2 linked regions of the Ketobacter alkanivorans genome follow. The protein of the gene in region 2 interacts with the protein of the main gene of each other region in a pairwise test. Links are inferred from orthologs where the notes say so. Each region holds a gene or a part of one and is shown on either strand. Other genes may lie near its edges. The genes, in order: trkA and ptsN.

The links.
Region 1: the proteins of ptsN (region 2) and trkA interact in binary tests that used the Escherichia coli proteins (3 or more experiments, as listed by UniProt). The link is inferred for Ketobacter alkanivorans from one-to-one orthologs.

The regions. Positions count from the first base shown.
Region 1 is NZ_CP022684.1:2,671,996-2,675,257, forward strand. What follows is about bases 216-3,146. They hold trkA (Trk system potassium transporter TrkA), read left to right. Parts: upstream 216-958; coding sequence 959-2,335; downstream 2,336-3,146. Other genes in these bases: rsmB (16S rRNA (cytosine(967)-C(5))-methyltransferase RsmB), read left to right, coding at 216-887; Kalk_RS11445 (TrkH family potassium uptake protein), read left to right, coding at 2,348-3,146. Outside these bases: more of rsmB, read left to right, coding at 1-215; more of Kalk_RS11445, read left to right, coding at 3,147-3,262. UniProt on the Escherichia coli protein: Part of the constitutive potassium transport systems TrkG and TrkH. May regulate the transport activity of TrkG and TrkH systems. Binds to NAD(+) and NADH.
Region 2 is NZ_CP022684.1:4,024,884-4,028,171, forward strand. The notes cover bases 285-3,241. They hold ptsN (PTS IIA-like nitrogen regulatory protein PtsN), read right to left. Parts: upstream 2,011-3,241; coding sequence 1,558-2,010; downstream 285-1,557. Other genes in these bases: mgtE (magnesium transporter), read right to left, coding at 285-286; Kalk_RS17195 (HPr family phosphocarrier protein), read right to left, coding at 382-654; rapZ (RNase adapter RapZ), read right to left, coding at 694-1,545; hpf (ribosome hibernation-promoting factor, HPF/YfiA family), read right to left, coding at 2,057-2,344; Kalk_RS17215 (RNA polymerase factor sigma-54), read right to left, coding at 2,465-3,241. Also shown: more of mgtE, read right to left, coding at 1-284; more of Kalk_RS17215, read right to left, coding at 3,242-3,288. UniProt on the Escherichia coli protein: Seems to have a role in regulating nitrogen assimilation.

The sequences.
Region 1 (3,262 bases), 1.4 Mb from region 2 along the record:
TGGATGCGGTAACAGCGGCTTGGCCAGAACAAGCCAACGCCATCTTTAAAGCCAACAATGAACCAGGCCCCATGTGTCTGCGGGTAAACTGCCTGCACAACAGTCGCGATGACTATATGGCCCGACTCAAAGAGCGCGGCATCGGTGCCCGTATCGGTCAATTGGCAGCCAGCGCACTCTATTTAGAGAAACCCTGTGATGTCGACGAACTGCCCGGCTTTCGTGAAGGCTGGGTTTCGGTGCAGGATGAAGCGGCCCAACTGAGCGCCTTTCTGCTTGACCCGCAACCGGGGGAGCGCATCCTAGATACCTGCGCAGCGCCCGGCGGCAAAACCTGCCATTTGCTGGAACAACAACCCGCCCTGGCCGAAGTAGTGGCACTGGATATGGACGGCCAGCGGCTGCAGCGGGTACAGGAGAACCTGGATCGCCTGCATCTGAATGCCAACCTCGTTCACGCCAGCCTGGAACAGTACGCACAGGATCATCCGCAATCACGTTTTGATCGAATTTTGCTGGATGCACCCTGTTCTGCCACCGGTGTTATCCGCCGCCACCCGGACATCAAATGGCTGCGCAAGCGTTCCGACATTGGCAAACTGGCGGACACTCAGCAACACCTGCTGCAAATTGCGTTTTCTTTACTGAAACCCGGCGGTACCCTGCTGTACGCCACCTGCTCCATACTGCCCCAGGAAAACAGCCGGGTAGTGCACCAGTTCCTGCAACACCAGCGTCATGCAAAGGCCCAAACCATCGCGGCAGAGTGGGGCATCGGCCACGATTGCGGCCGCCAATTGTTTCCCACCATTAACGGCCACGATGGATTTTATTACTGCGCCATCAAACAGAAACCCGTGCAACATGACGACACACAAGCGCAATGAACGCGCAACGACTATCGTGATAGGATGAGAGCCCTGTTCGTGAACCTGAAAAGACAAAGCGAAACTGCAGCATGAAAATCATCATTCTGGGTGCAGGCCAAGTTGGCGGCACACTGGCAGCCAACCTGGCCAGTGAGCATAATGACATTACCGTAGTAGACACCGACTCCGAGCGACTACAAGAGCTGCAGGATCGTTACGACATTCGTACCGTATCCGGCATGGCCTCCTATCCCACCGTACTGCGCCAGGCCGGTGCCGACGACGCCGACATGCTCATTGCCGTCACCAACTCCGACGAAATCAACATGGTAGCGTGTCAGGTTGCCTATTCATTGCACCGCACCCCCACCAAAATCGCCCGGGTGCGTTCCGCCAGTTATCTGGCCAAAAGCAAAGGTCTGTTCGGCAACGAAGCCTTCCCCATTGATGTCATCATCTCGCCGGAGCAGGTGGTCACCAACCACATCACCCGTCTGATCGAGCACCCCGGCGCATTGCAGGTGCTGGACTTTGCCGAGGGCAAACTGCAATTGGTTGCGGTGAAAGCCTACTTCAACGGGCCACTGGTGGGCCGTGAACTGCGCTACCTGCGCCAGCACATGCCCGCAGTAGACACCCGCGTTGCTGCCATATTCCGCCGCGATCGCCCCATTATCCCCGAAGGTACCACCATCATCGAAGCCGATGACGAAGTCTTCTTCATCGCCGCCAAAAACCACATTCGGGCGGTGATGAGCGAGCTGCGCGGGCTGGAACACAACTACAAAAAAATCATCATCGCCGGGGGTGGCAACATCGGCGAACGCTTGTGCGAGGCACTGGAAAGCCGCTATCAGGTTAAGATCATCGAACGCAACCCGGAACGCTGCGGTTTTCTCGCCGAGAAACTCAACAAAACCATCGTTATCCGCGGCAACGCCTCCGATCAGGATCTGCTGCTGGAAGAAAGCGTAGAAGACACCGACATCTTCATCGCCGTGACCAACGACGATGAGGCCAACATCATGTCCTCCATGCTGGCCAAACGCCTGGGTGCGCGCAAAGTGATGGCATTGATCAACAACCCCGCCTACGTGGATCTGGTGCAGGGCGGCGACATCGACATCGCCATCTCACCCCAGCAGGCCACCATCGGCAGCTTGCTGACCCATGTGCGGCGAGGGGATGTGGCCAATGTACATTCCTTGCGGCGCGGCGCGGCCGAGGCCATCGAAGCCATCGCCCACGGAGATGAGAAATCCTCCAAGGTAGTGGGTAAGGCCATTGGTGACATCGACTTGCCGGAGGGCACCACTATCGGTGCTATCGTGCGCAAGGATCAGGTGCTGATTGCCCACGACGATATCGTGGTGGAGTCCGATGATCACGTGGTGTTGTTCCTGATCGACAAGCGCCGCATTCAGGATGTCGAGCGCCTGTTCCAGGTGGGAATCACCTTCTTCTAATTTGGAGCCTGTATGCATCCCGCTGTCATACTTCGCATTCTTGGCCTGCTGTTGATGGTGTACAGCAGCACCATGCTGATTCCGGCAATGGTGGCACTGATCTATGATGATGGCGGTGAAAGACAGTTCTTTTTCGCCTTTGCCATTACCCTGATCTCGGGCCTGCTGTGCTGGCTACCGGTGCAAAATCGCAAACAGGATCTGCGAGTACGAGACGGCTTTGTGGTGGTCGTGCTGTTCTGGACGGTGCTGGGGTGTTACGGCGCCATACCCTTTATGTTAGGCAACGAACCGCATATGGACGTGGCTGATGCCGTGTTCGAATCCATTTCCGGGCTGACCACCACCGGCGCCACCGTGATCAGCGACATCGACAACCTGCCCAAGTCGATCCTGTTTTACCGCCAACAAATGCAGTGGCTGGGCGGCATGGGGATCATCGTACTGGCGGTGGCTATTTTACCCATGCTGGGCATTGGGGGCATGCAGCTTTACCGTGCCGAAGCCCCAGGCCCGGTAAAGGATAACAAGCTCACCCCCCGCATTACCGAAACCGCCAAAGCCCTGTGGTACATCTATGTATCCCTAACCATCACCTGCGCCCTGGCGTATTGGATGTGCGGCATGGACCTGTTCGACGCCATCAGCCACAGCTTTTCCACCGTGGCCATCGGTGGGTTTTCAACCCACAATGAGAGCATTGGCTACTTCGATAGCGCCGCCATCGAACTGATTACCGTGCTCTTCATGCTGTTGGCGGGTATCAACTTTGGCCTGCACTTTGTTGCCTGGCGCCGCCGCAGTATCAGCTCCTACTTTACCGACCCCGAGTTTCGCTTTTACATCACCATCCTGTTCAGCATCAGCGTATTGGTATTCTTCGGCCTGATGATCGCCAATGATTACGATGACCCTCTCCTGGCCGCC
Region 2 (3,288 bases):
AGCCTTCGACCAGGCTGACAATGTCCTCTGTGTTGCGATGACGCAGAAAATGGGCAGCCAGTTCTTCATTTACGTATTGAAGAACTTCCCCTTCGTCTTCTTTGTCGATGAGCTGCCATAGCAGGTTACGGGCCCGCAACGGTGTGGATTCGATGAGCCTTGCCACTTCAGCCGGTGACATGCCCCGCAGCATGCGCCGAATTTCATCAAAGGCTCCGCTGTGGAGTGCATCCAGAAAGGCATGGAGCTGATCTTGGGTTTCATGGCTGGTTTGTGATTTGGCCACTGATCACCTCCTGTTGCTGGTATGTTAGGGTAGAGGGTATTCCTGAATTGGGTGGGCCATTCTAGCGAGTTGTGGATAAGATGACCAGAAGGAGCTTATTCGTCTTCGTCGAAGCGGTTGTTGATCAGGGTGGCCACGTGATCCCAGGCTTCTTCTGCGTCGGCACCTTTGATGGTGATCTGCAGTTCGGTGCCCTGACTGGCCGCCAGCATGAGAACAGACATGATGCTTTTGGCGTCGGCTTCTTGCCCGCTGCGGTTCAGTATTATTTTGCTTTCGAAGCGGGAGGCTGTGCCCACCAGTTTGGAGGCGGCGCGGGCGTGCAATCCCAGTTTGTTGATGATGGTAATGGATTTTTCCAGTTTCATAGTGGCTCACACAATTACAGCAGCCCTGATTAAAACAGCTTACAAGTCCCGGTGTCTAGCCTGAACATTGCCAAGGCGCGTTTTGAAGTACTGACACAGTTGTTCTGTGACGTACACTGAGCGATGTTGGCCTCCGGTGCAGCCAATGGAAACGGTCATGTAGCTGCGGTTGTTGGCAGCAAAGCGGGGCAGCCAGGTTTCTAGAAATGTGGTGAGGTCGTGCACCATCTCGGTTACCGGTTGATGGCCTTGCAAAAATTCCTGCACGCCTTGATCAAGGCCGCTTTGGCTGCGCAGCTGGCTGATCCAGTGTGGGTTGGGCAGGCAGCGCACATCGAATACCAGGTCGGCATCGGTGGGAATGCCATTTTTGAAACCGAATGACTGGAACAGTATGGCCATGCCATCCTGGTTTTCGGCCACTCGCATTTTGATTTGGTCGCGCAGTTCGTGCAGGGTGAGGTTGCTGGTGTCGATGATCAGGCTGGCGCTTGATGCTACCGGGTTCAGCATTTCCCGTTCGCGCACAATGGCTTCTTTGAGGGTGTTGGTGTCGTTACTGATGGGGTGGCGGCGACGGGTTTCGCTGAAGCGTTTTATCAGTGCTTCATCTCCGGCGTCCAGGTAGATAACCTGACTGTCGATGCCGTCTGCGGTTAGCTCTCGCAATACGTTGGGGAGTTTTTCCAGCTGGGTTACGCTGTTGCGGGCGTCTATGCCAATGGCAACTTCTTCGATGCGGGGGGCAGTGCGCGTTGCCAGCTCGCTCATCAGATCCCGCAACAATGTGACGGGGAGGTTGTCAACGCAGTAGTAGCCGATGTCCTCAAGCACGTGTAATGCAGTGGTTTTTCCTGATCCGGAGCGACCGCTGATTACGACCAGCTTCATGGCATATTACCTTTATACGGGAGTGACGAGGGCATCGTAGATGCTATCGGATGAATGTGCATTGCGCAGTGTGTTGCGGCGTGTTTCATCGTTAAACATGGCGGCGATTTTGGCGAGAACATTAAGATGTTCTTCATGCGCATCTTGCGGCACCAATAACACAAACAGCATGTCCACGGGTTCGTGATCAATGGAGTCGAAATCCACGCCACTTTCGAGTTTGATGAAGGCACCTATAACGTTGTTGCAATGCTGTGCACGGCAATGGGGGATGGCGATGCCTTTGCCCAGGCCTGTGCTGCCAAGCTTTTCCCTTGATATAAGACTGTCGAACAATTCGTTGGGGTCCAGTTCGGGGTACTGCTGGGCAATAAGCCCAGCAGCGGTTTCCAGAACTTTCTTTTTGCTGCCGCCAGGTACGTCTTCAAAAACCCGTTGCGGACTGATGATTTCAGCAAGTTCCATCGTTATCAATTAACCTTATTACAACCTTTGGAGTTAATCGCCTTGTTTACCAGCTCTTGGATTTTTCTTTGTGCTTCAGCACTTGGCGATCAAGTTTGTCGGTCATCATGTCGATGGCCGCATACATGTCTTCGGATTCGGCGTTGGCAAACAGGTCAGCGCCTTTTACATGAATTTTTGCTTCGGCTTTTTGTCGGTTCTTTTCGACACTCAGGATGGCTTGGATGCTGGTGATGTCGTCGGTATGGCGTTCGAGTTTTTGCATTTTATCGGCAACGTAGTCTTTCAGTGCGTCCGTAACGTCTACGTGATGTCCGCTGATATTGATTTGCATAGGCCACTCCTTAATCGTGGTTTGTTTTACTGCAACCCATTGGCTGGCGCGTTTGGGTTTGGTATAGCATCGGCCAGAAGGGCACCGATGATGTTCAACTCTGTATTCTATGACCAGAGGTCAAACCAATCGTTTCCTTTCATTGGAAGGGGGAATCATCATAGCCTCGCGGTATTTGGCGATCGTGCGCCGGGCAACCTTGATGTCCTGTTCCTCCAGTATGTTGGCAATTTTACTGTCGCTCAACGGTTTTTTTGGATTTTCTGCTGCAACCAGCTTCTTGATAATGGCGCGAATGGCGGTGGATGAACATTCGCCCCCCGAGGCAGTGCTGACGTGGCTGGAGAAGAAGTATTTCAGCTCAAATATGCCGCGGGGCGTATGCATGAATTTCTGTGTGGTTACTCGGGAGATGGTGGATTCGTGCATGCCTACGGCTTCGGCAATGTCGTGTAAAACCAATGGCTTCATGGACTCTTCGCCCTCTTCCAGAAAGCCGATCTGATATTCGACGATCTTGGTGGCTACTTTCAGCAGGGTTTCGTTACGGCTTTGTAAACTTTTGATAAACCAGCGGGCTTCCTGCAGGTTGTTTTTGAGGAAGGTGTTGTCGCTGCTGTTGTCGGCCCGCTGTATCAGGGAGGCGTAGCCACTGTTTACTCGCAGGCGGGGGGTGGCCTCCGGGTTCAGTTCTACTCGCCAGCGGCCTTTGTCTTTGCTGACAATGACATCGGGGATGACGTATTGGGTGTCATCGGATTCAATGCTGCTGCCTGGGTAGGGGTTCAGGGCCTGGATCAGCTCGATGGCGGCTTTTAAACGGGTTTCTGATAGCTTGCCCTTGCGCATGATGGTGGCAAAGTCGCGAGAGCCGAGGGCATCCAGAAACATTTCCACGACCAAAATAGCGTCTTCTCGGGTTGGGTCGCCTTTTGGCTCCTGTT